DNA from 4 places in the Streptomyces sp. M92 genome. Region 2 is predicted to be linked to each of the others. Evidence: riboswitches for the same ligand, from Rfam matches in the RefSeq annotation. Region 2 holds a riboswitch; each other region holds the start of a gene.
What was found. A riboswitch is a leader RNA that binds a small molecule or an ion and turns the genes downstream of it on or off. The one in region 2 is predicted to bind cobalamin.
Positions count from the first base shown of each region.

Region 1 (7,626 bases), 3.1 Mb from region 2:
GCCGTCACCGGCGGGTGGCCGCGGGGCGGGCACCTCCGGGCCGGCGGTCTTGATGTCGGCGGCACTCACTGTGCTGGCCTTCCGTTCGAAGGGTTCTGCATCGGAGCGGTGGCCGGTCCGCGTCAGGCGGCCGGCCACCCAACCGGCCCTGCCCGGCCGCGTGGCCGGACAAGGCACCGGAGGTCAACGGGAGTCGAGCGGGGAGGCTCAGGCGCTCTCGTTGATCAACGAGTTGATCTCCGCGTCCGCCGCCTTGGTGGCGTCGGCGACCGACTTGCCCTTGAGGATGTCGAGCAGCATCGTCTCGAGCGTTTCCTTCTTCTCGATCGCGGCCCAGCCGGGGGCGATCGGGGTGAACCAGGCGTCGGGGACCGCGTTGGCGACCGGGGCGGTGTCCGGATTGGCCTTCAGCGGCTCCAGCTGCTTGGTGTTGTTGGGCAGGATGTCCTTCTCGGCCCGCGCGGCCTGGGACTTCTCGTTGGTGAACAGCGAGATCCAGTCCTGCGCCATGTCCTGCTGGTCGGACTTGGCGATGGTGGCCAGGTCGGAACCGCCGATGAAGGAGGGCAGCGCCTTGCCGTTCGGGCCGGGCATGCCCGCGGTGGCGATCTTGCCTTCCAGCTTCGGGTTGCCGTTCGTCTTCGAGTCGACGACGCTGCCGGCCTCCCAGGCGTTGCCGTAGAGCAGGGCCGTCTTCTCGTTGGCCATGACGTTGGCGTGGTCCTGCTCGTCCTTGGTCTGGTCGCCGTGGTTGTACTTCTTGACCAGGTCGATGAAGTGCTGGATGCCCTTCTGCGCCTCCGGCGTCGACAGGGTGGCCTTCCACTCCTTGCTGCCCTCGTCGTACTTGGCGATCTCGCCGCCGTACGCGGCCACGTAGGACATGGCGGCGTACCAGTAGCGGCCCGGCAGGTACAGCGCCGAGAAGGCGTTGTCCGCCTTGTACTTGTTCTGGACCTTGTCGAGGGCCTTGAGCAGGTCCGCCTCGGTCGTCGGCAGCTTGTCCGACCCGGTGCCGGCCTTGAACATGTCCTTGTTGTAGACGGCGACGCGGGCACCCGCGTAGTACGGAACGCAGTACAGCTTGCCCTCGTACGTGCAGGTGTCCTCGAGACCGTCAATCCAAGTGTCCGAGTTGTCGTACTTCTTGGCGTCGACCTCGCCGAGGGCACCATTGAGAATGTAGGTCATCGTCTCGGTGTTGCCGAGCTCGACCACATCGGGGAACGAGTCGCCGGACAGGGCTGCGTCGAGCTTCTTGGTCTTGTCCGCCCACTGCTGGTACTGGACGTTGACCTTGACGCCGGGGTACTTCTTGTTGAACTCGTCATTGGCCTGCTTGACCAGTTCCGGCCAGCTGCTCTGGGCGTCCACCATGAGCCAGACGGTGAGTTCGCCCTTGCGGTCCTTCGGGTCCTGGTTGGACGAACCGTTGTCGTCGGAGCCCCCGCACGCCGCGACGGATGCCATCATGCCCGCGATACCGATCGCGGCTATCAGCTTGCGCTTCACGCCACCCTCCTCAGGGATGCCACAAACCCCCCTGCCTCCCTGCGGTTCAAGCGTGAACGCGTACCGCTCCTGGGGCCGGGACCTGGACCAATGGTGTAGACCAGTACGGGGAGCTTGGCCCAGACCAATAGGGCTGTCAAGGGTGTTCAACCACGCTCCCGGCGTCCGTGATGCGACCGAGATATGCAGGGACCTTTCATTGCGCAAGCGACAGATCGGACGGACCGGGACCGGGTGTACCACTGCCCATCGAATGACATGCGGGTACGGTTCCGAACGCGCGTACCAGCACCGTCCAGCGGCGCTGTGGACTAGACCAACAACGGTCCCGGAGGTATACAGAAGGGATCACGGAGCGTGCCGGACCATGCCGGCGCGGAGCCGTGCCACGATGTGAGCCGTGGCCGACAGGGATAGCGGTCGCTTCGGCACCCGGAGCCGGGAAGGCAGAGCATGAGCACCGACGTCAGCAGTGCGGAGAACGAGGGTGGGACGACGGTCCGTACCGCGCGCGTGCCCAAGTACTACCGCCTGAAGAAGCACCTGCTCGACATGACCCGCACCCAGGCCCCGGGCACCCCGGTCCCGCCGGAGCGCACGCTGGCCGCGGAGTTCGACACCTCGCGCACGACCGTGCGCCAGGCCCTGCAGGAACTGGTCGTCGAGGGCCGCCTCGAACGCATCCAGGGCAAGGGCACCTTCGTCGCCAAGCCGAAGGTGTCGCAGGCCCTGCAACTCACCTCGTACACCGAGGACATGCGCGCCCAGGGCCTGGAACCGACCTCTCAGCTCCTGGACATCGGCTACATCACCGCCGACGACCGGCTCGCCGGGCTGCTGGACATCTCGGCCGGCGGACGGGTGCTGCGCATCGAGCGGCTGCGCATGGCCAACGGCGAGCCGATGGCCATCGAGACCACCCACCTCAGCGCGAAGCGCTTCCCGGCCCTGCGCCGCTCCCTGGTGAAGTACACGTCCCTCTACACCGCGCTCGCCGAGGTGTACGACGTCCATCTCGCCGAGGCGGAGGAGACCATCGAGACCTCCCTGGCCACCCCGCGCGAGGCCGGGCTGCTCGGCACCGACGTGGGCCTGCCGATGCTGATGCTCTCCCGGCACTCGCAGGACCGGACGGGCCAGCCGGTGGAGTGGGTGCGCTCGGTCTACCGGGGCGACCGCTACAAGTTCGTCGCCCGCCTCAAGCGGCCCCAGGACTAGACCAAGCCCGCCCACAGGCCCCCGACATTGCGTTTGAGGACCGATATACGGACGAGGGCTTCCGCTGTCCTGAACCCGTCACCTACATTTCGTGCGCACTGCCACGAGGTGATCAGCGAGGGGACGGAGCCGCCGCATGTCACAAGCCCCACCACAGAACAGAGAACCGGTGGTGACGCCGGTGCGCGTCGTCATCGGCCTCTGCCTTCTCGCACCGTTCGTCGCCATGCTCTGGGTCGGTTCGTACGCCAAGTCCGACCCGGCCTTCATCGGCATCCCCTTCTTCTACTGGTACCAGATGGCGTGGGTGATCATCTCCACCGCGCTGACGATGGTCGCCTACAAGCTGTGGCAGCGTGACCAGCGCGCCCGCCGGGAAGGCGGTTCCCGGTGAACGACGGCGTGAACGGCGTCGCGCTCGCCGTCTTCATCTTCTTCTTCGTACTCGTCACCGCCATGGGCTTCATGGCGGCCCGCTGGCGCAAGGCCGAGAACGAGCACAGCCTCGACGAGTGGGGTCTCGGCGGCCGCTCCTTCGGCACCTGGGTCACCTGGTTCCTCCTCGGCGGCGACCTGTACACGGCGTACACCTTCGTGGCCGTCCCGGCGGCGATCTACGCGGCGGGCGCGGCCGGCTTCTTCGCGGTGCCGTACACGATCCTGGTCTACCCGCTGATCTTCACCTTCCTGCCCCGCCTGTGGTCGGTCTCCCACAAGCACGGGTACGTGACGACCTCGGACTTCGTGCGCGGCCGGTTCGGCTCGAAGGGACTGTCGTTGGCGGTCGCCGTCACCGGCATCCTCGCCACGATGCCGTACATCGCGCTGCAACTGGTCGGCATCCAGGCCGTGCTGGACGTGATGGGCGTCGGCGGCGGCGAGGACACCAACTGGTTCGTCAAGGACCTGCCGCTGCTGATCGCCTTCGGTGTGCTGGCGGCGTACACCTACTCGTCGGGACTGCGGGCGCCCGCGCTGATCGCGTTCGTCAAGGACACGCTGATCTACATCGTGATCGCGGTGGCGATCATCTACATCCCGATCAAGCTCGGCGGCTTCGACGACATCTTCGCCTCGGCGAACGACAAGTTCACCGAGGCCGGCAAGGGCGGTCTGGTACCGGACCACGGCGGCCAGTGGACGTACGCCACCCTGGCGCTCGGCTCGGCGCTCGCGCTCTTCATGTATCCGCACTCGATCACCGCGACGCTGTCCTCGCGCAGCCGTGAGGTGATCCGCCGCAACACCACCATCCTGCCGCTGTACTCGCTGATGCTGGGCCTGCTGGCGCTGCTCGGCTTCATGGCGATCGCGGCCGGGGTGACGGTGGAGAACGGGCAGCTGGCGATCCCGCAGCTGTTCGAGAACATGTTCCCGGACTGGTTCGCGGGCGTGGCCTTCGCGGCGATCGGCATCGGCGCGCTGGTCCCGGCGGCGATCATGTCGATCGCGGCCGCGAACCTCTTCACCCGCAACATCTACAAGGACTTCATCAAGCCGGACGCCACCCCGGCCCAGGAGACGAAGGTCTCCAAGCTGACGTCCCTGCTGGTGAAGGTGGGTGCGCTGGTCTTCGTCCTGGGCATGGACAAGACGGTCGCGATCAACTTCCAGCTGCTGGGCGGCATCTGGATCCTGCAGACCTTCCCGGCCCTGGTGGGCGGTCTGTTCACCCGCTGGTTCCACCGCTGGGCGCTGCTCGGCGGCTGGGCGGTCGGCATGGTCTACGGCACGGTCGCCGCGTACGGCGTCGCCTCGCCGACGCAGAAGCACTTCGGCGGCTCGTCCGACGAGATCCCCGGCATCGGCGAGATCGGCTACATCGGCCTCACCGCCTTCGTGCTGAACGTTCTGGTCACGGTGGTCCTCACCTTCGTCCTGCGGGCGGTCAAGGCACCCGACGGCGTCGACGAGACGAAGCCGGACGACTACACGGCGGACGCGGGCGACCCGGGCGTCCAGGTGGAGCTGCCGCCGGCCACGGCGGGCTCCTCGCACTGACCCTCGTACCGATGCGGGCCGCCGGAGGAATCCGGCGGCCCGTTGTCGTACCGGGGCACTGGCACCCGTACCGCGACACGACACCGGGACACAACATCTGGGGGTGCTCGCGCCGGTCGGCACAAGATGTATGCTCATGCTCGCTGTCGCCGCAGGGGAATCCGGTGTGAATCCGGAACTGTCCCGCAACGGTGTACTTGCGTGTGTCCGTGCGCTTTCGCGCGCATCCCCACGCTTGTCCAGTCCGAGGACCTGCCGACGGTGCGCCCGGCCGCCCTGGCCCGGGTGCCATGACGTCCGGGCCTCGTGGAGTGGGCCGGTGGACGCGACCGCCGTGCGCGCTCGTGAGCTGCCCCCTGCCCTCCGCCAGGCCCCGTGCCGAGCGAGGGAGTGCTCCACGTGACCATCGCGCCAGCCGATCCGGCTTCAGCGTCCCCGGTGACGGCGACCGGGGAACCCGACGGACCCGGTGCCGCGCTGCTGCGGACCCTGACGGACCTGACCGCCGACCTCCCCGACGCCGACCCCGGCCGGGTCGCCGCCGCCGCGCTGCGCGGCCGCTCGGCCCGCGCGGACGAGGCCGAGCTGCGCGAGCTCGCCACCGAGGCGGCGGCCGGACTCATCTCCGAGGACCCGGTCTACTCGCGGCTCGCCGCCCGTCTGCTGACCATCGGCATCCGTGCCGAGGCCGCCTCGCAGGGCGTCACCTCCTTCAGCGGCTCGGTCGCCACCGGCCACCGCGAGGGCCTGATCGCCGACCGCACCGCCGCGTTCGTACGACTGCACGGGGAACGCCTGGACGGGCTGGTCGACCCGGCCGCCGACGACCGCTTCGGCTACTTCGGTCTGCGCACCGTGTACAGCCGCTACCTGCTCCGGCACCCGATCACCCGCAAGGTCGTCGAGACCCCCCAGCACTTCATGCTCCGCGTCGCCGCCGGACTCGCCGAGGACGACACCGCCCGCTCCGTGGACGAGGTGGCCGCGCTCTACGGCCTGATGAGCCGCCTCGACTACCTGCCCTCCTCCCCCACCCTCTTCAACTCCGGCACCCGGCACGCCCAGATGTCGTCCTGCTACCTCCTGGACTCCCCCAAGGACGAGCTGGACTCCATCTACGACCGCTACCACCAGGTCGCCAACCTCTCCAAGCACGCCGGCGGCATCGGCATCGCCTACTCCCGCATCCGCTCCCGCGGCTCCCTGATCCGCGGCACCAACGGCCACTCCAACGGCATCGTCCCGTTCCTGAAGACGCTGGACGCCTCGGTCGCCGCCGTGAACCAGGGCGGCCGGCGCAAGGGCGCGGCCGCGGTCTACCTGGAGACCTGGCACGCGGACGTCGAGGAGTTCCTGGAGCTGCGGGACAACACCGGCGAGGACGCCCGCCGCACGCACAACCTGAACCTCGCGCACTGGGTACCGGACGAGTTCATGCGCCGGGTGGACGCCGACGGACCCTGGTCGCTGTTCTCGCCCGCCGACGTGCCCGAGCTGGTCGACCTGTGGGGCGAGGAGTTCGACGCCGCGTACCGCGAGGCGGAGGCGGCCGGGCTCGCCCGCAGGACGCTGCCCGCCCGTGAGCTGTACGGCCGCATGATGCGCACCCTCGCGCAGACCGGCAACGGCTGGATGACCTTCAAGGACACCGCCAACCGCACCGCCAACCAGACCGCCGAGCCGGGCCACGTCGTCCACTCCTCCAACCTCTGCACGGAGATCCTGGAGGTCACGGACGACGGCGAGACGGCGGTCTGCAACCTGGGGTCGGTCAACCTCGGCGCGTTCGTCGACCGGACGGCAGGCGACATCGACTGGGAGCGGCTGGACGCCACCGTCCGCACCGCCGTCACCTTCCTGGACCGGGTCGTCGACATCAACTTCTACCCGACCGAGCAGGCGGGCCGCTCCAACGCCCGCTGGCGTCCGGTCGGCCTCGGCGCCATGGGCCTCCAGGACGTCTTCTTCCGGCTCCGGCTGCCCTTCGACTCCCCCGAGGCCAAGTCGCTCTCCACCCGCATCGCCGAGCGGATCATGCTCGCCGCCTACGAGACCTCCGCCGACCTCGCGGAACGCAACGGCCCGCTGCCGGCCTGGGAGAAGACCCGCACCGCCCGGGGCGTGCTGCACCCCGACCACTACGGCGTCGAACACGCCTGGCCCGAGCGCTGGGCGGCGCTGCGCGAGCGCATGGCCACCACCGGACTGCGCAACTCCCTGCTCCTGGCGATCGCCCCGACCGCGACCATCGCCTCCATCGTGGGCGCCTACGAGTGCATCGAGCCGCAGGTGTCCAACCTGTTCAAGCGCGAAACGCTGTCCGGCGAGTTCCTCCAGGTCAACTCCTACCTGGTGGACGACCTCAAGCGGCTCGGCGTGTGGGACGCCCGCACCCGCGAGGCGCTGCGCGAGGCGAACGGCTCGGTGCAGGGCTTCACCTGGATCCCCGAGGGCGTCCGCGCGCTGTACCGCACCGCCTGGGAGATCCCGCAGCGCGGCCTGATCGACATGGCCGCCGCCCGCACCCCGTACCTCGACCAGGCCCAGTCGCTGAACCTGTTCCTGGAGACGCCGACCATCGGGAAGCTCTCCTCGATGTACGCGTACGCCTGGAAGCAGGGTCTGAAGACCACGTACTACCTGCGCTCGCGCCCGGCGACCCGCATCGCCCGCGCCGCCGCCCGGGCCACCGTGCCCGCCCAGCAGACCCCCGACCCCGAAGCGGTCGCCTGCTCCCTGGAAAACCCCGAGTCCTGCGAGGCCTGCCAGTAATGACCACCGAGATCCCGACCACGAAGAACCTGCTCGACCCGGGCTTCGAGCTGACCCTGCGCCCCATGCGCTACCCGGACTTCTACGAGCGCTACCGGGACGCCATCAAGAACACCTGGCACG
Region 1 covers NZ_CP101137.1:3,104,951-3,112,576, reverse strand. The annotation lists gene M6G08_RS14295 (carbohydrate ABC transporter permease) at 1-69, opposite strand, end outside; gene M6G08_RS14290 (sugar ABC transporter substrate-binding protein) at 208-1,512, opposite strand; gene M6G08_RS14285 (GntR family transcriptional regulator) at 1,966-2,730, shown strand; gene M6G08_RS14280 (DUF3311 domain-containing protein) at 2,867-3,124, shown strand; gene mctP (monocarboxylate uptake permease MctP) at 3,121-4,731, shown strand; cobalamin riboswitch at 4,862-5,005, shown strand; gene M6G08_RS14270 (ribonucleoside-diphosphate reductase subunit alpha) at 5,131-7,503, shown strand; gene M6G08_RS14265 (ribonucleotide-diphosphate reductase subunit beta) at 7,503-7,626, shown strand, end outside.
Region 1: it holds a riboswitch for cobalamin, as region 2 does, so the genes downstream of both, M6G08_RS14270 (ribonucleoside-diphosphate reductase subunit alpha) here and M6G08_RS00305 (cobalamin biosynthesis protein) in region 2, are expected to answer to the same signal.

Region 2 (7,626 bases):
GTACCCGCGCAGCCGGTCGGCCGCCTCGGCCAGCTGCTCCCCGGTCAGCAGCGACGGCGACCGGCCCGGCACCGAGGAGGCCGTCAGCCACAGACGGCACATCCACTCCAGCTGGGCGGTGCGGTCGTACGCCTGGTCGAGGGAGGTGCCGTAGGTGAGGGTGCCGTGGTTCTGGAGCAGGCAGCCGGTGCGGTCGGTGAGGGCGTCGAGCATGTGGCGGGCCAGTTCGTCGGTGCCGTAGGCCGCGTAGGGGGCGACGCGGACGGGGCCGCCGAGCGCCGCGGTCATGTAGTGGACCGGCGGGAGCTCGGGGACGAGCAGGGAGACGGCCGTGGCGTGCACGGCGTGGGTGTGGACGACGGCGCGGGCGTCGGTGGCTCGGTAGACGGCGAGGTGCATGGGCAGTTCGCTGGTGGGGACGAGGGTGCCGAGCACCTGCCGGCCGTCGAGGTCGACGCCGGTGATGTCCTCGGGGGCCAGACGGTCGTAGGACACACCCGAAGGGGTGACCAGCACCGTGTCGCCGACGCGCACCGAGACGTTGCCCGAGGTGCCGACCACCAGCCCGTCCGCCACCGTCCGCCGGGCCGCGGCGACGAGCGCCGCCCAGGCCGCCCTCCGGTCCCGTTCCTCTTCCGGTTCCGTTCGTCCGGCCGCCCCTGCGGCCCGCGAATACGTCACAGTCACCGTCTCCTCCCCGCCCGCTCCGGGCCCGTTTTGGCCACCGCCGACCGGCGTCGCGGCGATCCTGCCAGGCACGTCTCCGGAGAGCATCGGGGCGGACACGCGGAGGGAGGCGGTGGCGCCGGTTCCGGTCACCGTGGCGCCCTGCTCAGTTCATCTTCCGTTCACCATGGTTACCTACGTTCGTCCAGCCAATGACCTCGAACGATTGCCTGGGTAAATGGAAAGCTTCTCGCTGATCCTCGCGATTGTGGTGGTGACCGCTCTCGCGTTCGATTTCACGAACGGTTTCCACGACACCGCCAACGCGATGGCAACGACCATTTCGACCGGTGCGCTCAAGCCCAAGGTGGCGGTGGCGATGTCCGCCGTCCTCAACCTTGTCGGCGCCTTCCTCTCCGTGGAGGTCGCCAACACGATCTCCAAGGGTCTCGTGGACGAGACCGGCATCCGTCCCGAGGTCATCTTCGCCGCCCTGGTCGGCGCGATCCTCTGGAACCTGCTGACCTGGCTGGTCGGGCTCCCGTCCAGCTCCTCCCACGCCCTCATGGGCGGCCTGATCGGTGCCGCGGTCGCTTCGGCGGGCGTCGGCGCGGTCAACGGCGACGCGCTCGTCACCAAGGTGCTGATCCCCGCGATCGCCGCCCCGCTCGTCGCGGGCGTCGCGGCGATGCTCGGCGCACGGCTGACGTACAAGCTCGGCCGCAAGGCCGACGGCAAGGCCGCCGCGAAGGGCTACCGGGCCGGACAGATCGCCTCCGCCGGTCTGGTCTCGCTGGCCCACGGCACCAACGACGCCCAGAAGACGATGGGCATCATCACCCTCGCCCTGGTCGCCGGCGGCTCGCTCGCCCCCGACTCCGACCCGCCCATGTGGGTCATCCTCTCCGCGGGCATCGCCATCGCGCTCGGCACCTACCTCGGCGGCTGGCGCATCATCCGCACCATGGGCAAGGGCCTGACCGACCTCCAGCCGCAGCAGGGCTTCGCCGCCCAGACCAGCGCCGCGACGGTCATCCTGGCCTCCTCGCACCTCGGCTTCTCCCTCTCCACCACGCACTCGGTCTCCGGCGCGGTGATGGGCGCGGGCCTCGGCCGCAAGGGGGGCGTGGTCCGCTGGTCCACGGCCACCCGGATGTTCGTCGCCTGGGGCCTGACCCTGCCGGCCGCGGCCCTGGTCGCCGCGATCGCCGAGTGGGTCTGCGGACTGGGTGACTGGGGCACCGCCCTGGTCGCGGTCTTCCTGGTCGCCTCCAGCGCCGCCATCTGGAAGCTCTCCCGGCGCGAGGTCGTCGACCACACCAACGTCATCGACGCCGACGAGCCCGAGCAGTCCGGCGTGGTGACCCAGGCGATGGCCGCCGTGACCCCGCCCCCGGCGGGCGTGACCGAGGAGCCGGTGGCCGCCGTCGCGTCCTCCGTGGCGGAGTCGCCGGAGTCGTCCGAGTCCAAGGCCCCCTCGGCCACCACCGTCTGAGCCCGCGCCCCGGGTACGAAGGAAACGAACCTCCATGAGCATCGACTGGGCAGCTCTCGGCTCCGTCTTCGGGGTCAGCCTCGTGGCCACCGTGGCCCTGGTGGGCCTGTTCACCCTCGGCATCGCCGGCCTCTCCCGCCAGGAGCGGGCCGCCGCCGAGGGAGGCTCCGCGGGCCTCGCGGTCACCGGCGCTTACGCGTGCTTCGCCGCCTGCGCGGCGGCGGTGGCGTACGGCATCTATCTGATCGTCGCCTGAGCCCCACCCGCACGTACTCGCCCGCCCCGTCCGGACCCGGTCTCCACCGGCCTCCGGGCGGGGCGGTTCCCGTTTCACGGACAACACCGGCGACGTGCGCACCTTGCGGCTCCGGTGCCCCCCTGGGAGGGAATCCCACCGTCAACCGCGTGTGACGGCTTCCGCTTGTGAATTTTCGTCGACCTCCAGTAGCCGACGCAGGACCCACTGCTCCGGTCCTGCCACACGAGCAACTTTCCCCTCAGAAGGCACATCCCTTTGGTGTCATTTCGAGCGGCTTCGTCAGCGTTCGGGCTAGCGAGGTGACCCTGCCGGAAAGACACATGTCATACTGACCACCTCTGGTCGCCAGTGTCGAACTAACCTATTCTCAACGAGAGTTGTTATTTCGACGGTGGCGACCCGACCGGTCAACGACGACATGTGGCAGGGAGCACCATGGCCAGGGACATCGATCCGAGCCTCAACCGACGAAGGCTGCGAATCGAGCTGCGCAAAGCCCGCGATCAGGCCGGACTGACCCAACGGGATGCCGTGCAGCAGCTGGAATGGTCACTCTCCAAACTGATCCGGATCGAGAAGGGCACGGTCAGCCTCAGCGTCACCGACCTCAGGGCCCTGCTCCAGCTGTACGGGGTCACGGACCCCGCTCGGGTCGAGGAGCTGGAGGAGGCCGCCCGCGGCTCGAAGGGAGTGTCGTGGTGGGTGCAGTACAGCGAGGTCGTGACGCCCGCGTACGCCCTCTACCTGGGCTACGAGGGTTCCGCGGACACGATCCGCATGTACAACCCGGTGGTGCTGCCCGGTCTGGTGCAGACGGAGGACTACGCCACGGCGCTGATGTCCACGCTGACGGAAGAAGCACGGGTGCGCCCGCAGGTGGAGCTGCGCATCACCCGCCAGGAGCGGTTCTTCGACAGCGACGACGGCCCGGAGATCGACATCGTCCTCGACGAGGCGGCCCTGCGGCGTCAGATCGGGGGCCCGGCGGTGATGCGGCGGCAGCTGGACCACCTCAAGTCGCTGATGGAACACCCGAGGCTCACCATCCGGGTGCTGCCCTTCTCCGTCGGCGCCCACTTCAGTGTCTCCACGTCCTTCATCCTGCTCGAGTTCAAGGACGACGACGACCTGCTGTACCTCGAAGGCCCGGGCGGCGGCCTGTCCAGCCGTGACGACCTCGGACTCACCGCCCGCCACCAGGAATCCTTCGAGGACATCAGCGACAAGGCATATGACGGCGCTCGGGTGATCGAGTTGCTCGACGAGGTCAGGGAGAGCCTGGCCGACAGCTGAATCCGGGCTGGGACGGCCCGGCACGAGACGGGGGAGGCCCCATGACGGTCTTCGGAGTACGAGCGTGGTGGCAGCGGTGGCGCGCGCCGGCCGGCACCGGTCCCACCGCCGACCCGCCGGGGGGATCCGGTGACGCGGAACAGGGCCCTCCCCCGCTCGACGACTGCATGCTCAAGGCGTACGCCATGCAGCGACCCGAATGGGCCGAGGCGCTCATCGACGTGGAGAACGCCCGGGTGGCCGGGGAGATCCGGCTGGTCTCCACCCGGCTTCTGCTGGGCACGGCGTGCGGGAGCATCCTGCTGTTCAGCATGGCTCTCGCCACACGAGTCGCGCCCAGTCTGCCGCACGGCCCCGCGTCCCCCCTCACCACCGCCGCCATCGGCGCCTTCGGCGCGGCCCTCCTCACCGCCCTGGGCGCCGGACTCGGCAGGGCGCTGCGCGGCCGAGCCGCGTCGGCGCCCGCCCAGCCCGTCAGTGGTGGCGCCGCCGAGGCTCCACGGCCGTCAGAGCGCGGTTCAGAACGCGGAGGCGGTCCGTGACGGGAGTGAGCCCCCACCACAGCCCCGCGCCCACGGCCACCGCGGCGGTCACCACCAGCCACACCGTGCCGCGCGCCGCACCGCTCGGCGCCAGGAACGCCGCCAGCGCGCCGAGCCCGACGGCGAGGACCCCCGCCACCGAGCAGAAGAGCGCCAGCGGCACCGCCCCGGTCATCCGGTGCCCACGCGTGCCGGGCCAACCCGCACGCGCGGAAGCGGTCCCCTTGATTCGGTCTGCCATGCGTGTACCTCCCGTCCCCCCGCGCGGCGGTCAGGCGCCGCGCGAATCCGGGTCCACAAGCCCCGCCAGAAAACCACACCACGAGGCGTGACGAAAGGCGAGCACAGCGTGTCGACGTTGCTTCGAGTCACGTATCAGTACACGGCCGCTCCCCATGGCCAGTTCGACACATGCCTCACCCCCGTCCGTGTAACTGCTCGTGACCCACGCGTGCTCTGACAGTTCGCTTTCGATCGCACCCACCTCCTTCGGCCCACCGGCCGTCACGCGGCCCCGGCCCCCTCACCCGCCGCCCTGCCGCTGCCACCCGCCCGCGTACACGCGCTGCCATCCCCTCCAGTCTTCCCAGCCCGCCCGCCGGGGAAGAGCCCAGAAAGCGCCGATGTCGCGGGCATGGCCAACTATCGACGGTGTGGGCCTCAGCACACCTGGCCTCGCAGGTCAACGGCAAGTTGACGGGTGTTCGCGGGGCGTGGTGGACTGCCGGAGCCAATGCGGCGGCTGGAGAGGAAGCCCGGTGCGAATCCGGCGCGGTCCCGCCACTGTGACCGGGGAGCGATCCCCGGGAGCCAGGAACTCCCACCGCCGTTCTCTTCTAACCAGGGCGCGGACACCCTGAGTGAGGACCTATCGCCATGCGCGGCTGCCGTTCCAGGCTCACCAGCGAGACTCTCCGCCTTCCCGTCCCCACGGCCGGTTGAGCCGTGCGCGCCGAACGCGTCTTCGCGTACGGCGCCGCCGCCGGCCTCCTCGGTGACCACCTCCTCGGCGACCCGCGCCGCGGACACCCGGTCGCCGCGTTCGGCCGTGCCGCCGGTGCCGTGGAACGGCTGCTGTGGCGTGACCACCGAGGCTGGGGCGTGCTGCACACCGCCGTGTGCGCCGGTGGCGCCGCCGCCCTCGGGCTGGCCGCCGGCCGCGCCGTACGCCACTCCCCCGCCGCCTCCGTCGCGCTGACCGCCGCCGCCACCTGGGCGGTCGTCGGCGGCACCTCGCTCGCCCGCGAGGCGAGCGCGGTGGGCCGCGCCCTGGAGGCCGGTGACGTCGAGGCGGCCCGCGCGCGGCTGCCGCACCTGTGCGGCCGGGACCCGCAGGCCCTGGACGCCGACGGGATCGCCCGGGCGGTCGTGGAGTCCGTCGCGGAGAACACCTCGGACGCGGTGGTGGGCGCCCTGGTGTGGGGCGCGTTGGGCGGGGTGCCCGGACTGGTCGGCTTCCGGGCCGTGAACACCCTGGACGCGATGGTCGGCCACAAGTCGCCCAGGTACCGCCGCTACGGCTGGGCCTCGGCCCGGCTCGACGACCTCGCGGGCTGGCCGGGCGCCCGCCTCACCGCCGCCCTGGCCACCGCCGCCGGCGGCGATCCCCGGGGTGCCGTACGGGCCTGGCGCGCCGACGCCGCGCAGCACCCGAGTCCCAACGCCGGCCCCGTGGAGGCCTCGTTCGCGGGCGCCCTGGGCGTGCGGCTCGGCGGGACGCTCTCCTACGGCGGGCGGGTCGAGCACCGGCCCGTCCTGAACGGGGCGGCGGGACGCCCCGTACGGGCCGGTTCCGGCGACATCGAGCGGGCCGTGCGGCTCTCCCGGCGCGTGGGCTGGCTGGCGCTCGGCGCGTGCGCGGGCGCGCGGCTGCTCGTCCGCGGGGTCGTCAAGAAGGGACGTACGTCATGAACGGTGGCCTCCTCGTCGCCGGCACCACCTCCGACGCGGGCAAGAGCGTCGTCACCGCCGGGATCTGCCGCTGGCTGGTGCGCCAGGGCGTGAAGGTCGCGCCCTTCAAGGCGCAGAACATGTCCCTCAACTCGTTCGTGACCCGCGAGGGCGCCGAGATCGGGCGGGCGCAGGCCATGCAGGCCCAGGCCTGCCGGGTGGAGCCGGCCGCGCAGATGAACCCGGTGCTGCTGAAACCGGGCGGTGAGCGCAGCAGCCAGGTCGTGCTGCTCGGCAAGCCGGTCGGCGAGATGAGCGCCCGCGGCTACCACGGCGGACGGCAGCAGCAGCTGCTGGGCACCGTGCTGGACTGTCTGGCCGAGCTGCGGGGCACGTATGACGCGGTGATCTGCGAGGGGGCGGGCAGTCCGGCCGAGATCAACCTGCGCCGGACCGACATCGTGAACATGGGGATCGCCCGGGGTGCCGGGCTGCCCGTGCTGGTGGTGGGCGACATCGACCGGGGCGGGGTCTTCGCCTCGTTCTTCGGGACGGTGGCGCTGCTGGCGCCCGCGGACCAGGCGCTGGTCGCCGGGTTCCTCGTCAACAAGTTCCGGGGCGACGTCTCGCTGCTGGAGCCGGGGCTGGAGATGCTGCACGGGCTCACCGGGCGGCACACGTACGGCGTCCTGCCCTTCCGGCACGGGCTCGGCATCGACGAGGAGGACGGGCTCCGCGTCTCCCTGCGCGGGACGGTGCGGGAGTCGGTCGTCGCACCGCCGGTCGGCGAGGACGTGCTGCGGGTCGCCGTCTGCGCGGTCCCGCTCATGTCCAACTTCACGGACGTGGACGCGCTGGCCGCCGAGCCCGGTGTCGTGGTGCGGTTCGTGGACCGGCCGGAGGAGCTGGCCGACGCGGATCTCGTCATCGTGCCGGGGACGCGCGGGACGGTCCGGGCCCTGGAGTGGCTGCGGGAGCGGGGGCTCGCGGACGCCGTCGCGCGCAGGGTGGCCGCGCGGCGGCCCGTCCTCGGCATCTGCGGCGGCTTCCAGCTGCTCGGCGAGCACATCGAGGACGAGGTCGAGTCGCGTGCCGGGAACGTGGCCGGGCTCGGACTGCTGCCCGTACGGGTGCGGTTCGCCCGCGAGAAGACCCTCACCCGGCCGGTCGGTAAGGCCCTCGGCGAGCACGTCGAGGGGTACGAGATCCATCACGGGGTCGCCGAAGTGACCGGCGGGGAACCCTTCCTGGACGGCTGCCGGGTCGGCCAGACCTGGGGCACGCACTGGCACGGCTCGCTGGAGTCGGACGGCTTCCGGCGGGCGTTCCTGCGCGAGGTGGCCGCCGCCGCGGGCCGCCGCTTCGTGCCGGCCCCCGACACCTCGTTCGCCGCGCTGCGTGAGGAGCAGCTCGACCGGCTCGGCGACCTGATCGAACACCACGCGGACACGGACGCGCTGTGGCGGCTCATCGAGTCCGGC
Region 2 covers NZ_CP101137.1:53,206-60,831, forward strand. The annotation lists gene M6G08_RS00270 (class II aldolase/adducin family protein) at 1-681, opposite strand, end outside; gene M6G08_RS00275 (inorganic phosphate transporter) at 905-2,161, shown strand; gene M6G08_RS00280 (hypothetical protein) at 2,196-2,417, shown strand; gene M6G08_RS00285 (helix-turn-helix domain-containing protein) at 2,856-3,713, shown strand; gene M6G08_RS00290 (hypothetical protein) at 3,755-4,255, shown strand; gene M6G08_RS00295 (hypothetical protein) at 4,188-4,496, opposite strand; gene M6G08_RS00300 (DUF397 domain-containing protein) at 4,527-4,763, opposite strand; cobalamin riboswitch at 4,956-5,094, shown strand; gene M6G08_RS00305 (cobalamin biosynthesis protein) at 5,201-6,166, shown strand; gene M6G08_RS00310 (cobyric acid synthase) at 6,163-7,626, shown strand, end outside.

Region 3 (7,626 bases), 3.8 Mb from region 2:
CCGGGCGGCGGCGGTCATCTGCCGGTGAACGGGCTGGGCGGCGCGCCCGTCGGCCCTCGTGCGCTGCCCGGCGCCGTCCTGGCCGCGCTGGCCACGCTGCCGCTCGGGGTGGTGCTGGGACCGGAGGCGCCGCTGATGGCCGTGGGCAGCGGGCTCGCCCTGCTGGCGGTGCGGCGGGCGGGCGCGGCCGGGGACCCGAAGGCGAGCGCGGTCCTCGCCACGGCCGGCTCCACCGCCGCGATCTCCACCATTCTCGGCGGTCCGGTGGCCGCGGCCGTGCTGCTGATCGAGGGGGCCGGGCTCGGCGGCGCCCAGCTGGTCGCCCTGCTGCTGCCCTGTCTGCTGGCCAGCGCGACGGGCGCCCTGGTCTTCACCGGCTTCGGCCAGTGGACCGGTCTGAAGATCGGCGCCCTCACGCTGCACGACCTGCCGCCGGGCGCCAATCCGGACGCCGGGGACTTCCTCTGGGGCATCCCCACGGCGGCGCTGATCGCCGTGCTGATCACGCTGGGCCGCGGGCTGGGCCGGCGCACGGTCTCCTGGACGCGGGAGCGCACGGCCGTCCGCACCGTCGCCTGCGCCACGGCGGTCGGCGTCTGCGTCAGCGCGTACGCCCTGATCACCGGCCGCTCCCCGGCCGAGGCTGCGCTGTCCGGGCAGGCCACGCTCGCCGAGCTCGCCGCGCACCCGCACGCCTGGTCGGTGGGCGCGCTGGTGGCGCTGGTCGCGTGCAAGGGGCTGGCCTGGGGCATCGCGCTGGGCAGTCTGCGCGGCGGCCCGATCTTCCCGGCGGTGCTGCTGGGCACGGCGACGGCCCTGGCCTGCTCCGGCCTGCCCGGCTTCGGTACGACGCCGGCCCTCGCCCTCGGCATCTCCGCCGCGGCGGCCGCGGTGACGGGGCTGCCGCTGGCCAGCGCCGTGCTGGCGGTACTGCTGATGGGCGGCGACGCGCACGACCAGATGCCGCTGATCGTCACCGGGTCGGTGGTCGCCTTCATCGTCGCCCAGGTGGCCCGCCGGACCGAGCCGGGCGCGGACACCGACGGCGGACCGGCGGCCGGAGCGGGCACGGGGACGGACACCGACGGCGGACCGGCGGCCGGAGCGGGGCGGTGAGGGGCCGGTCGGCAGGGTGGCGGGCGGTGCGGCCCTGGGGGGTGCGGGCCGGGGCCACGGCGGTCGTGGTCACGGCGTACTTCCTCCTCCCCCTCGACCGTCTGGGCCCGCAGCGCCCCCTGCTGAGCTGGCTGCTGTTCGCCCTGGTCCTGACGGTCGTGGCCGTGCTGCTGCTCCGGCAGATCCGGCACGTACTGGTCGACCGGCCGGACTCCCGGCCCGGCATGGTCCTCTCCCTGCTGATCGTCCTGTCCGTGCACGTCTTCTCGGCCACCTACTACGCCCTCGCCAAGCAGCCCGGCGAGTTCACCGGGCTGCACACCCGGGTCGACGCCCTGTACTTCACCGTCGTCACCCTGGCGACCGTCGGGTACGGCGACATCACCCCGCGGGGCCAGTCGGCGCGGATCGTGACGGTCCTGCAGATCGCGTACAGCTTCGTGTTCCTGACCGCCGCCGCGACCGCGCTGACGCAGCGGATGCGCGACACGGTGCTGCGGCGCACGGGCCGGGGCCGGTCCGGCTCGCAGGACGGCTGAGGGGTGCGCGCGCCCGCCGGGCGGGAGGCCCGCTTGTCACCACCCTCGTGGGAGCACTACCGTCGTCACGCCTTGGTGAACGGGAAATCCGGTGTGATGCCGGTGCGGCCCTCGCCACTGTGAATCGGGAAGTCCGGCTCCGGCCCTCGCGGGCAGCCACTGGATCGCTTGCGATCCGGGAAGGCGGAGCACGGGCGGTGGTACCCGTAAGCCAGGAGACCGGCCAAGGCGCGTCGTCCATCCACGAGGTGCTGGAGAGGGTCTGCCGAGTCATGCACATAGCCGAGGGCTTTCTGCCTCCGGCGCACGCGATCGCCTGGGGTGTCGCGTCCGCGCCGTTCGTCGTCCACGGAGTACGGTCACTCACCCGTGAGGTCAGGGAACACCCGGAGAGCACCTTGCTCCTCGGCGCCTCCGGGGCCTTCACGTTCGTCCTGTCGGCCCTGAAACTGCCGTCCGTCACCGGGAGTTGCTCCCATCCGACCGGCACCGGTCTGGGCGCGATCCTCTTCCGGCCGCCGGTCATGGCGGTGCTGGGCACCATCACCCTGCTCTTCCAGGCGCTGCTGCTCGCGCACGGCGGGCTGACCACGCTCGGCGCCAACGTCTTCTCCATGGCGGTCGTCGGCCCCTGGGCCGGGTACGGCGTCTACCGGCTGCTGCGCCGCTGCGACGTGCCGCTGATGGTCACCGTCTTCTGCGGGGCGTTCGTCGCCGACCTGTCCACGTACTGCGTCACGAGCGTGCAGCTGGCGCTGGCCTTCCCCGACCCGGGCAGTGGATTCCTGGGCTCGCTCGGCAAGTTCGGGTCCGTCTTCGCCGTCACGCAGATCCCGCTCGCGGTGAGCGAGGGCCTGCTCACGGTGCTCGTGATGCGGCTGCTGGTGCAGTCCAGCAAGGGGGAACTGACCCGGCTGGGCGTGCTGCCGACGAAGCCGGGGACCGCGGGGTCCGAGGAGACCGAGGGACAGGCGGTGGCCCGATGAGCCGGAACGCCAGGATCAACGCCCTGCTGCTGCTCGCCGTGGCGGCACTCGCGGTGCTGCCGCTGGCGCTGGGACTCGGCGACCACAAGGAGGAGCCGTTCGCCGGGGCCGACGCGGAGGCGGAGACGGCGATCACCGAGATCGAGCCGGAGTACGAGCCGTGGTTCTCGCCGCTGTACGAACCGCCCTCGGGGGAGGTCGAGTCGGCCCTGTTCGCCCTGCAGGCCGCGATCGGCGCGGGCGTGCTGGCGTACTACTTCGGGCTGCGCCGGGGGCGGCGGCAGGGCGCGGAGCGGGCGACCGCGGCGGCTGTGCGGGACGCTCCCGAGGGGGACTGAGTGCTGCCGATCGACGCGGCGGCGCACAGCAGTCGCTGGCGTCGCCGTCATCCCGTGGACAAGGCCGTGCTGGGGCTCGGGCTGACCGTGCTGGCGGTCACGCTGCCGCCCTGGCCGGGTGCGGCGCTGGTGGTGGTCACGGCGCTCGCCGTGCTGCTGGGGCCGGCGGGGGTGCCCGGGCGCGGGCTGTGGCGGGCGTACCGGGTGCCGCTGGGCTTCTGCGTGACGGGGGCGCTGCCGCTGCTCGTTCAGATCGGCGGTCCGGACGGGTTCCTGACGGCGGCGGACGGCGGGCCGGTGCGCGCCGGCGAGCTGCTGCTGCGCACCTCGGCGGCCTCGCTCGGGGTGCTGCTGTTCGCGTTCACCACGCCGATGTCCGACCTGCTGCCCCGGCTGGTGCGGGCCGGGGTGCCGGCGCCGGTGGTGGATGTGGCGCTGGTGACGTACCGCATGAGTTTCCTGCTGCTGGACTCCGTGCGCCGGGTGCGGCAGGCGCAGGCGGCGCGGCTGGGGCACACCACCCGGGCCGCGGCCTGGCGTTCGCTCGGCGGGCTCGGCGCCACGGCGTTCGTGCGGTCCTTCGACCGGGCGGCGCGGCTGCAGAGCGGGCTCGCCGGGCGCGGCTACGACGGCACCCTGCGGGTCCTGGTGCCCGAGGCCCGCGTCTCGGTGCCGTTCACCGCGGCGAGCGTGGCGCTGCTGGCGGCGCTGGCCGCCCTCACCCTCGTACTGGAAGGACCCCTGTCGTGAACGAGCCGGAGGCGGCCCTGGTGGCCCTGCGGGGCGTGTCCTTCGCCTACGAGGAGGGGCCGGACGTGCTGACCGGCCTGGACTTCGCGGTGCGCGAGGGGCGCGCGCTCGCGCTGCTGGGCCGCAACGGCAGCGGCAAGACCACGTTGATGCGGCTGCTCAGCGGCGGACTGAGGCCGCGCGCCGGGCGGTTGACGCTCGACGGGGAGCCGGTGGCGTACGACCGCCGGGGGCTCACCCGGCTGCGGACCACCGTGCAGCTGGTGGTGCAGGACCCGGACGACCAGCTCTTCGCGGCGTCCGTCGCGCAGGACGTGTCCTTCGGACCGCTGAATCTCGGACTGTCCGACGCTGATGTCCGCTCCCGGGTCGGGGAGGCGCTCGCCGCCCTGGACATCGCCCGGCTGGCCGACCGGCCCACCCATCTGCTGTCGTACGGGCAGCGCAAGCGGGCCGCGATCGCCGGAGCCGTGGCGATGCGGCCGCGGGTGCTGATCCTCGACGAGCCGACCGCCGGGCTCGATCCGGACGGGCAGGAGCGGCTGCTCGCCACCCTGGACCGGCTCCGCGCGGGCGGCACGACGGTGGTGATGGCCACCCACGACGTCGACCTCGCCCTGCGCTGGTCGGACGACGCCGCGCTGCTCACGCCCGCCGGTGTGCACACCGGCCCGACGGCCGCGACGCTGGCCCGCACGGAACTGCTGCGGCAGGCCGGGCTGCGCCTGCCGTGGGGCGTCGCGGCGGCTCGCGTGCTGCGCGCGCGGGGGCTGCTGGCGGACTCGGCGACGGGTCCCCGTACCGCGGAGGAGCTGGCGGCGCTGACCGAGTGACGCGAGCTGCCCGGGGTCAGTGTGACGCGTCGCAGAAGGCCGCGTCCGGTGTCTCGGCCGGCCTCTCCCCGGGGCGCTGCCGGGCGCGGCGGCCGGGCAGCACCGCGAGGACGATCAGGGTGCCGGCGGCCATGATGACGCCGCCGGCGAGGCTGGTCACCGACACTCCGTGGGCGAAGGCCTGGTTCACCGCGTCAGCCATGGTCCGGGCCTGCTCGGGTCCGGCTTCCGGACTGGTCGCGAGCCGCTCGGCGACGGCCAGCCCGCCGCCCACGGAGTCCTGGGCGGTGTCCAGGGCGGCGGCCGGGAGGCGGTCGCCCACCAGGCCGGCGAGTTCGTCGCGGTAGGCGGTGCCGAGCAGGGAGCCCAGCACGGCGATGCCCAGCGAGCCGCCCAGCTCCAGCGCGGTGTCGTTGGCGCCGCCGCCGACACCCAGCTCGCTCTCCGGGAAGGAGCCCATGATGGTGTCGGTGGCCGGGGAGACGCTCAGTCCGATCGCGAGGCCGAGCAGCAGCATCGGGGCGAGGAAGTCGGCGTAGCCGGAGTCCTTCTCGATGAGGACCAGCAGGAAGACACCGACGGTGCCGATCACCATGCCGGAGCCCACCATCGCCTTGACGCCCAGCCTCGGGGTCAGCTTGCCGGTCAGCGCTGCGCCGGCGAAGACGGCGCCCGCCAGCGGCAGCAGCCGTACGCCGGTCTCCAGCGCGCCGTAGCCGAGGACGAACTGCAGGAACTGCGTGGCGTAGTAGATGGCGCCGTAGGTGCCGAAGAAGAAGAACAGCACGGCGAGCATGGAGCCGCTGAAGGGGCGCAGCAGGAACCTGCGCACGTCCAGCATCGGGTGCGGGTGGCGCAGCTCCCAGAGCACGAAGGCCACCAGGCCGACGCCTGCGGCGACGGCCGCGGTGACCGGACCGGCACCCCAGCCGAAGTGCGGGCCTTCGATGGTCGCGTAGACGAGGCTGCCGACGGAGACGATGGACAGCAGCCCGCCGACGTAGTCGATCCGGCCCATGCCGGCCGCCCTGGACGGTGGGACGAGGGCGAGCGCGCCGAGGACGGCGACGACGGCGATGGGGACATTGACCAGGAAGGTGGAGCCCCAGGCGTGGTCCTCCAGGAGCCGGCCCGCGACCAGCGGGCCGACCGCGATGGCGAGCCCCGAGGTGGCGGTCCAGGCCGTGATGGCGCGGGCCCGCTCCCCCTTGGGGAAGACCGCGACCAGCAGGGACAGTGTGGCCGGCATGACGACGGCGGCACCGACGCCCATGATCGCCCGCGCCGCGATGACCAGCCCGGTCTCGTCCACCAGGCTGCCCATCACCGAGCCGCCCGCGAAGACCAGCAGACCGGTGACGAGGGCGCCGCGGCGGCTGTACTTGTCGCCGATCGCGCCGAGGACCAGCATCAGCGCGGCGTAGGGGACGGTGTAGCCGTCGATGACCCACTGCAGGTCGCTGCTGCTCAGGCCCAGGTCGGCCGTCATGTCCGGGGCCGCCACGATCAGCGACGTGTTGGCCATGACGACGATCAGCAGGCTCAGGCAGAGCACCAGGAGGGCCCACCAGCGCCGTCGGTAGGGACCGGTCATCTTCTCGACAGGTGTGGTGAGCAGGAGGGACATGGCTGGGGCTCCCGGATGGCGAGGGCGGCGCGAACCGGCGGAGCCGGTTAATTGCCCATCGGTGTGCAGATTGAGGTCAGCGTATTTTGTTGCACAGCGATGAGCAAATAGGGCGAGGGCCGCGTCGGGCCGGGAGGGGCGAGGACGGTTGATCCGGTGGAGCGGGGCGACTGGTGAGCGGGGGGGATCTGGTGAGCGGGGGGATGGGGAGTGGGAACTGGGGCGGCGGGCGGTCACTCGCCGCGGCCGGGCTCCCGCGGCTCGTGCGGCTCCGCGACCTCCGCGACCTCCGCGGCTTCCGCGGCTTCCGCGGTCAACGTCGTGGCGACGTCCCGGACCACGGCCCGGGCCCGCCCCTCCGGCACGCCGGCCGCGATGAGCGTGGCCGTGGCGGCGCGGGTGCCGTCGTCCTCCAGTGCCCCGGTGTTGACCTGCTCCAGCAGGGCGACGGTCATCGCCTCCAGCCCGGCGCTCAGCACCGCGGGCGGCAGGTGCGCGGGGAAGGCCCCGTCCCGCTGCCCGCGCTCCAGAACAGCGGTCACCTCGGCGCGGGCCGGCGCCAGGATCTCGGCCACCCGCTCCGCGCCCAGGTCGTGCCGGGCCAGCGCGAGCAGCATGCGGTAGCGGTCGCCGACCGGCCACATGAGCAGGTTGAAGTGGGCCAGCGCGCGCTCGGCCGGTTCGGCGGTCCCGCCCCGCTCCGTCCAGGCGGCCATGGCTCCGCGCAGCGCCCCGGACGCCTCTTCGGCGAGCGCCTCCAGCAGCGCCGTGCGGCCCGGGAAGTGACCGAAGAGGGTCCGCCGTACGACACCGGCGGCCCGGGCCAGCTCCTCCAGCGTGGTGTCCGGGTTCCGCCCCAGCTCCCGGCGGGCCGTGGCGAGGATGCGTGCCCGGTTGGACCGGGCGTTGCGCCGCTGCGGCTCACGGGCGACGGGCTTGGGCACGGGAACCTCTGGGACCGGGGTGGCTGGGGACACGGGAGCGTCCATTCTGGCACGCGGGCGGGCCACCGGCCGGGCCGGTGGCCCGCCCCGTGGCCGTCCTGGCCGGTCAGCTCGGTGTCGTCCGCCCGCGTCCGGACCGGTGACGGTCGTCGTCCTCGTCCCGGCCGTCCCCCCGCGCCCGCCCGGACCGCCGGACGGCGGCGAGCGCGGCGAGCACCGTCCCGACGGCCATCACCAGCAGCCCGCGCAGCCACACCTCGGCCTCGATCTGCGTGGCGAGGGCGACGCAGGACGCTGCGCCCAGCACGGGCAGCACGGTGGGGGCGCGGAAGTGACCGGCCTCGCCGGGGTCGCGGCGCAGGACCAGTACGGCCGTGTTGACCATGAGGAAGACCACGAGCAGCAGCAGGACCAGGGTGGACGCCAGGGTGGCGACGCTGCCGGTCAGCGCGAGCAGCATCGACAGCAGGGTCGTGAGCGCGATCGCGGCCCA
Region 3 covers NZ_CP101137.1:3,892,770-3,900,395, reverse strand. The annotation lists gene M6G08_RS17695 (chloride channel protein) at 1-1,116, shown strand, start outside; gene M6G08_RS17690 (potassium channel family protein) at 1,143-1,655, shown strand; cobalamin riboswitch at 1,712-1,897, shown strand; gene M6G08_RS17685 (energy-coupling factor ABC transporter permease) at 1,928-2,641, shown strand; gene M6G08_RS17680 (energy-coupling factor ABC transporter substrate-binding protein) at 2,638-2,979, shown strand; gene cbiQ (cobalt ECF transporter T component CbiQ) at 2,980-3,729, shown strand; gene M6G08_RS17670 (energy-coupling factor ABC transporter ATP-binding protein, CbiO family) at 3,726-4,562, shown strand; gene M6G08_RS17665 (MFS transporter) at 4,579-6,189, opposite strand; gene M6G08_RS17660 (TetR/AcrR family transcriptional regulator) at 6,423-7,133, opposite strand; gene M6G08_RS17655 (APC family permease) at 7,240-7,626, opposite strand, start outside.
Region 3: it holds a riboswitch for cobalamin, as region 2 does, so the genes downstream of both, M6G08_RS17685 (energy-coupling factor ABC transporter permease) here and M6G08_RS00305 (cobalamin biosynthesis protein) in region 2, are expected to answer to the same signal.

Region 4 (7,626 bases), 5.6 Mb from region 2:
GGCGGTGGGGGCGCAGCAGCCCTTGCCCCGCCAGGCGTCGCGGCCTTCCTTGACGGCGATACCGGCGATGGCGAGGGCGGCGATCGGATCTGCCCAGGACCAGCCGAGGGTGGCATTGAGGACCAGGCCGACCAGGAGCACGGCGGAGAGGTACGTACACAGGAGGGTCTGTCTGGAGTCGGCGACCGCGGACGCGGAGCCGAGTTCGCGTCCGGCCTTGCGCTGGGCGGCGGACAGGAACGGCATGATCGCCAAGGACAGGGCTGCGATGACGATGCCGGGGATGGAACGGTCGGCCTCGCCGGTGCCGACGAGGGCCCGGGTGGCGTCGAAGGTGACGTAGACGGCGAGCGCGAAGAAGGACACCGCGATGATGCGCAGGGTGGTCTGCTCGCGCGCCTCGCGGAGGGCGTGGTCGCGGGCGGAGAACTGCCAGGCGACCGCGGCGGCGGAGGAGACTTCGATGATCGAGTCGAGACCGAAGCCGATCAGGGCGCTGGAGGAGGCGATCGTGCCGGCGGTGATGGCGACGATCGCTTCGATCACGTTGTAGGCGATGGTGGCGGCGACCAGCAGGCGTACGCGCCTGGCGAGGACTTCGCGGCGGGCCTGGGACGGCCCCAGGGATATCGATATCCCGGCGGTCATGGTCAGCAGCAGCCCTTCTCGTCGGCGTCGACGCAGGCGCGGTCGGTCTCGACAGCCACCACGGCAGCCCGAAGGTCGTCCAAGGCGTGGCCGAGGCGTTCGTCGGCGAGCTCGTAGCGGGTGCGGCGCCCATCGGGCACGGTGACCACGAGGCCGCAGTCGCGCAGGCAGGTCAGGTGATTGGACAGGCGGGTCCGGGAGACGCCGAGCGCGTCGGCGAGCTCGGCCGGATAGGCCGGTGCCTGGCGCAAGGCCAGCAGGACGCGGCAGCGGATCGGATCGGCGAGCGCGCGGCCGAAGCGGGCCAGCACCTCGATGTCGGAGGCAACAGTCAGCACCCCACGACAGTACAGGACTTTCTGAATCCAGGAATCCCTGTATCCGGGAGTTGGGTCGGTCGAGGGGAGGCGTGAACCGACTGCTTATGTCAGCGCGGAGGCAGCCGTGCCCTATCCCTGCAACCGTGGCACGTCGACGGTTGTCCCGAGCCCGAGCCCGAGCCCGAGCCCGAGCCCGAGCCCGAGCCCGAGCCCGAGCCCGAGCCCGAGGCCGAGCCCGAGCCCGAGCCCGAGCCCGAGCCCGAGCCCGAGGCCAGGCAGAAGCAGGTGTGTTCCGCGCACTGCTCGCGAAGACTCTGGCCGGATACCGCCTCGGGGTCTCGCTTCCTCCCCGGCCAGACTTGTTGCCTCACGCCACATGCGCACCGTCACCGCGGTGGCCCGTGCCCGGGAGGCCCCTGATGACATCAGACGCGAGGCCGGTCGAGGGCGGGGCGGCACCCCCGCCCGGACGGCGACAGCCTCCCGGCGACCGAGTCGTGCTCCGCGGCGACCTGCGGTCCGCCCTGCCCGACGCCGCCGCGGCGGTGGTGGTCACGGCGCTCGTGTTCGCCCTCCTGTGGGCGCGCATGGAGTCGGGTGCTTCGGACACGGTCGCGGTCATGCCGTTCATGGACGATGCCGGCACCTACTGGATGTACCTGCTCAGCCAGGCGTTCGGGTGGTCGGGGCTGCTGTGGGCCTGGGGCACGGTCATACTCGGCCTGCTGCTGTCGGGGCGGCGGCCCGCCCGACTGCCGGTCTCCCGGCAGGTGCTGGAGCGCTGGCACCGCACCACGAGTCTGACGACGACGGCGCTGATGTTCGCGCACGCGTTGATGTTCGCCGCGGAACTCGTACGCTACGAGACGAAGGTGGACTGGGCCGAGCGGCTGTGGGTGGGCTTCGCCGACAGTTTCGTGCCCGGCTGGTACGACTCCGGAACCGGCCGGATCGCCATCCCGCTCGGGCAGGGTGCCCTGTACCTGGCGATTCCTTTGGGGCTGCTGTTCTACGTCCGGCACCGCATCGGAGCGAACACCTGGAGGCGGCTGCACCGTTTCGTGATCGTCGTCTACGTGCTGAGCGTGTGGCACACACTGCTGTACGGAACCAACGTCTGGTACGGGGAGTGGCCGCGCACTGTCCTGTGGCTGCTGCAACTCCCGGTCGCGGTGCTGCTGTTGCTGCGTCTGATGAGGCCGGCCCGGCGGGCCGAACGGCTGGGCTCTCCCGGAAGGGGTGGAGGCGCGGCCCGGTCGGGGTGGTGGCTGCGGGCGGCAGGACGGGCCGCCGCCGGGGCCGTCGTCGTCGGGCTGGTCGCCGTGGTGGCGTCCGGCCGTGACGGTGGGCGAGACCGCCCGACCCATCCGCCCGCGACGGCCCCGCACTCCCAGGAGACGGACTGAAGGCTCGAACGGGGCGGTGGGACGGCGTCCCGGGATGGGATGATGTCCGGTGACAAGGCGACGGCGGACGAGGAAGCCGGTGGAAATCCGGCGCGGTCCCGCCACTGTGATCGGCGAGCGAGTCCCGACAGGCCACTGCCCGGCAGCGGGCGGGAAGGCCGGGAGGAGCATCGACCCGAGAGCCAGGAGACTCACGCGGTCGCCTCCTCGACGGACCACCGGGGCGGATCTCCCCGGAGAGAGGGACGGCACCGCATGCCCGCAACGCCGACCGGACGAACGACAGACGACACGAGGGCCGCAACGGCCGCCGCCCAGGTGCCGTGCCGCATCGTTGTGTGCCGCGACTGCTGCTGCGGCAGCCCCAAAGTGACCGGCGTCGACCACACGGCCCAGACCGACCGCCTGCGCGCCGCGGCACCGGTGCGCGTCTCCGACTGCCTCGACGTCTGCGACCAGGCCAACGTCATCGTCGTACTGCCTTCCGCCGAAGGCCGTGCCGCCGGTGCCCGTCCCGTCTGGCTCGGACTGGTCAACGATCCGGACGCGACCGAGGACATCGCCGCGTGGGCACGCGCGGGCGGACCGGGGGTGGCACCCCCGCCGGACATCCTCGACCTGTACGCCATCAAGCCGCCGCGACGGCGCACGGCTCCCTGACCGTACGGACGGTGAACCGGAGGAGGGCATGAAGCGTGCTCGACGGCCGCGCCCCCAACCGTGTCCGTTCACGCCGCCCCGCACGACGCGGCGGGCTTCGTCGGCTTCTTCGCCCCGAGAGTCGGCGGACGGGGCGAAGGCCGGCATCCGGTCGCCCTGCCCTGCGCGGCAGGCTTCACCGACCTCGCCGAACCCGTCGCACGCCGCCACTGTGACCACGCTGCCGGAACCGGTCTTGATCCTTAACACCCCCCGGTCAGTCAGAGATCGAACTCGCGGGGTGGGAGGCAGAGGGCGTGACACACCTCGCGAACGACTGCCTGGTCGTCCTGAGCCCCCGGGCGATGCGGCCCGGGGTCGTAGAAGGCCGGTGTCGTGGTCGGGAAGCGGATGGCCGAGCGGGTGGCTCCGCATTCCTGCACCCGGGGTGGGCTGTCGCTCAGTCCTCGCTCTCGTCGTCGCCCTCGAAGAAGTCCCCCACCTCGTCGACGACTTCGGCGGCGACCATGCCGCCGACGACACCGACCGCGAGGCCGGCGGCTCCGGCAGCGATCGCCGTTCCCACACCCGGACCGGAATGGCGGTGGTCGTCGTGGTGATGCTCGGCGTGTCCATGGTGTCCGTGGCCGCTGAAGGACGCACCGTGCCCGGATGCGGACCGGTGCTCGACGAGCTGACGGATCCAGCCGTCGACTTCGGCCGTCCAGTCGCGGGTGTCGTGGTGGCCGACGGTGAAGCGGGTGAGCGCGTCGTGGCCGGAGAAGGAGAGGCCGCCGCGCTTGTCGGCTTCCAGGACCACCTCCAGTCCTGCGGGGTTGGCCAGGAAGGTCAGCTCGATCTCGTTGACCTGGTGCGCGTACTGGGGCGCGGGGTGGAGTTCGATTTCCTGGTAGAAGGGGAGCTGTTGCCCGGTGCCGCCGATGTGTCCGTATTCGAGGTCGGCGGACTTGAAGCCGAAGCCGAGCTGTCCGAGGGCTTCCAGGACCGCTTCCTGGGCCGGCAGCGGGGCGACGGTGAGCTGGTCCAGGTCGCCCCTGTCCCTGGCATCGGCGACGGCGAGCTCGGTGCGCACGCCGAGGACGATGCCCAAAGGCTGCCCGTACAGCTCGGTGACGGGTGTCTCCCAGGGCAGCGCGACGGTGAAGGGGACGCTGCGTGTCTCTTCGGCGGCCAGCCGGAAGCCGCCGCCGACGGTGAACCGGTCGAACACGACGACCCCCTCGCTCTCCCCTTCCTCGTGCTCGGCCTCGACCCGGGCCACGAGGTCGAGCGTGATGTGCTCGATGTCGAAGTCGGCCTGGCCGCCCTTGAGGTGCACCTGCCCGCTGAGCGCGCCGCCGGGTAGGACGGGAGCCGGGTCGAGGACCGTGTCGACCGTGGGGGCGCCCACGCCGAGCGAGCCGAGAAGTCGCTTGAACACCATCGTGGCGTCCACTCCTTATACGTGCGTCTGTTCCATCGGTAAGGTGCCGTCCGCGGCGACGGACGGCACCACAGCCGTTGACCGGCCGGCTACTTGGCCGCTTCGAGGGCAGCGAGGGCTTGCGCCCAGCGGACGTATTTCAAGTCAGCCAGGTCCGCGACGGTCTTGACACCGAAAGCCTCCTGGAGCAGCTCACCGTCGCGGTCGGAAACCCCCTTCAGCGCTCCCACGGGGGCGGCGAGTATCTCCTGCAGGCTCTTGTCCGCCCATGCCTTGTCCAGGACTTTGTCCAGGTCGATCGAGGCCATGTGTGTCGTCTCCAGAGGTGCGTGGCCTGGGCTGACCCAGGACCTGTTTCTACAAACGTGTAGAATCATAGAGTGGGTCAGGCGGGTGGGCAGTGCCCTGCGGGCCGCCTCGCAGGGAAAGGCTTGAATTCGCTCCTGGGCTGGCCAGCGACTGCTTGGTTCGACGACCGGGGTTCGGCCCTTCGGGGCGCGGCCTTCTACCATTCCGGCGTACGGTTGTTGTCTCCTGCTCTCGGCGGGCCGCGCCGGCCGGCCCGGTGCCCTCTTCAAGGGGCTCGGGTTTGTCCGATCTGACGGTCACCCTGTGTGCCTTTCCGCCCTTCCCGCGCGGAAGCGGCGACGCCCTGCGGCCGCAGCCTCTGGACCGCAAGCTGCGCGCCCCCGCGTCTTCTGCAGGAACTCACCCGCTCCGCACCCACCCGTCGGCGGCAACCGGCCGGTCCACGGCGTCCCAGCGTGACGAGGCGGCCCCCGTCGCCACGAGCAAGGGCGTGTCGTGTGGAGCGGTTCGCTGGTGGTACGTGACAGTCGACTTCCGGCTCCGACTCACACCCGCGAAGGATGATGTGCACCGTGCTGACCGAATTGTGGCCGCTGAGCTGGAGCATCGGCGTCTTCCTCCTGGCCACGGCAGTCACCGTGCTGTGCAGTATCCGGCTCGCCGGTGTGGGTGACACCCTCGCCGATCGCACCGGATGGGGCGAAGCCCTGTTCGGGGCCGTCCTGTTCGGGCTCGTGACGTCCCTCTCGGGCATCGTGATGACCGCCGTCAGTGCCGCCTCGGACCAACCCGACCTCGCGTACAGCAACGCCGTCGGAGGTATCGCTGCCCAGACGGTCGCCCTCGTGGTCGCCGATGCCTTCCTGCGGAAGGTCAACCTCGAACACGCCGCCGCATCGGTCTCCAACATGCTCTTCGGATGCCTGCTCATCGGCCTGTTGGGACTCGCTCTGATGGCGGCGTTCAGCCCGTCGGTCACCGTCCTGGGGCTGCACCCGGCCTCCGTGGTGATGGTGGCCTTCTACATCGGCGGCCTACGGCTCATCAACAACCACGGCGCACCCATGTGGCGAGCGGTGCGAACGGAGGACACGCTTCCCGACGTGCCGGAGGAAGCCACCCAGGGACTGGCCCGGCACAGAACCTCACGGCTGTGGACCGAGTTCGCGGCAGTCGCGGCCCTCGTCGTGGTCGGGGGCTGGGCGGTGGCCCGCGCAGCGGAGGGCATCGTGCAGCACACCGACCTGAACGCCGGTCTCGTGGGCGCCGTGTTCATGGGTCTCGTCAACGCCCTGCCGGAAACGGTCACCTCCATCGCCGCCGTCCGGCGCGGAGCCGTCACCCTCGCCATTGCCGCCATCATCGGCGGCAACTGCCTGGACGCGCTCAACCTGGTCGTCGGCGACGTCGCTTACCGAGACGGGTCCCTGTTCCACGCTGCCAACCCGGACGAGCTGTTCCTCACCAGCGGGGCGATGGTCATGACGGCGGTCCTGCTCGGTGGCCTTCTCGTCCGCCAGAGGCGTGGCTGGCTGCGGATCGGCTTCGACGGCATTCTGCTCATCGCCATCTACACGAGCACCGTCGCCGTGCTCGCCGTCTGAAGCCTCGGCCGGTTCCGAGGGTCGTGAGAGCGGCGATCCTGTGAAGCTGAGCCTGGGGATCCACGAGTGCCGTCCTGCGCCCGGGGGCGCGCCGATGCGGCTCAGTGTGCCGAACAGCTCGGTACCGCCACCGCGCACTGTCAGCTCGGACCACCCGGTAGCGCACGCGGGACGGAACCGTCGGCCCGACGCGGCGCGTGACCCGGCCGTCGCGCACCAGGTTCCGCAGCGTCATCGCGAGCATCCTCTGTGAGATTCGGTTCCCGGCATCCGGTGCTGCGGTTCCGCGAAGCGCACCTTCTGCGGGGCGGCCTCCATCAGTACCTTGACCGCCCCGTGCCGATCCGTCGAGCACTGCGGGGCGAACAAGTCACCGCGGGCGCCCGAAGCGCCCCTGGCCGACGCCGCCGTTGTGGGCATCGACGCCGGCACCCCGCGCGCCTTGCTGCTGGCCATGCGTAGGCCGGGCTCGTACCGGGGCTGGTGCTCACGGAGTCGCTGCTGGGCCGGCTGTCCGGGGCCGATGCATGGACTCGATGACGACAGCCGCCGCTGCACATAGCCCGAGGCATTTCGCCCCCGACAGGCCAGGGCGCACTGTCGCCAGCAGGATCGGCAGGGGCACGAACATCAGTGCGTTCGCCACCCATTGCCGTACTGTCATCTCCTTCTCATGGGCAGTGACGTAGGTGCTGTCCGCTGTGAGCGTTTCGATTCCCGGGCTCAGCCAGAGTCCGCCGCCGCTTCCGCCAGTGCTGCCGTCAGAGGCGGCGAACGTTGCCACGGCTATGAGCGCCAGCCAGAGAGCGAGTGCGAGAGAGCCGAGGCGGAAGACGGCCCGCGGCCAACGGTCAGAGGCACTCCGGAGTACCAGTGCCCCCGGTAGGGGCAGCGACAACGCAGCTGCCACCGTCACAGGCGTCAGATGCAGAACGACGCGCCACACGGCTGTCTCTTCCTCTGGTCCCTGAAGAGCATCTTGCGCGGCCGGGGATTCCAGCCGTTGATCAACTCGGAGCTCAAACCGGTCGACGGAGTCCGTCGCAGCGACCACAAAACTCAGCCGACCCGACAGCACTGATCGTCCACGATGGAGTAATCACACGCAAGGCGCGGCCTACGGCGCTGTCTTGGGCGTCAGGACGCCTCCGTGTTCCTGCGGATCGGCGATACCGTCTTCGCCGCCTGTCCGGACGAGCCCCTCCGGTCTCTGTATCACGGCGTGGAGCAGGGGCGAGAGCCGTATGGTGGCCAAC
Region 4 covers NZ_CP101137.1:5,683,873-5,691,498, reverse strand. The annotation lists gene M6G08_RS25755 (cation efflux transmembrane domain-containing protein) at 1-648, opposite strand, end outside; gene M6G08_RS25750 (ArsR/SmtB family transcription factor) at 651-986, opposite strand; gene M6G08_RS25745 (ferric reductase-like transmembrane domain-containing protein) at 1,388-2,374, shown strand; cobalamin riboswitch at 2,400-2,587, shown strand; gene M6G08_RS25740 ((2Fe-2S) ferredoxin domain-containing protein) at 2,630-3,034, shown strand; gene M6G08_RS25735 (sporulation protein) at 3,474-4,457, opposite strand; gene M6G08_RS25730 (hypothetical protein) at 4,547-4,765, opposite strand; gene M6G08_RS25725 (sodium:calcium antiporter) at 5,339-6,370, shown strand; gene M6G08_RS36060 (hypothetical protein) at 6,327-6,605, opposite strand; partial or broken gene M6G08_RS35900 (alpha/beta hydrolase) at 6,765-6,895, shown strand.
Region 4: it holds a riboswitch for cobalamin, as region 2 does, so the genes downstream of both, M6G08_RS25740 ((2Fe-2S) ferredoxin domain-containing protein) here and M6G08_RS00305 (cobalamin biosynthesis protein) in region 2, are expected to answer to the same signal.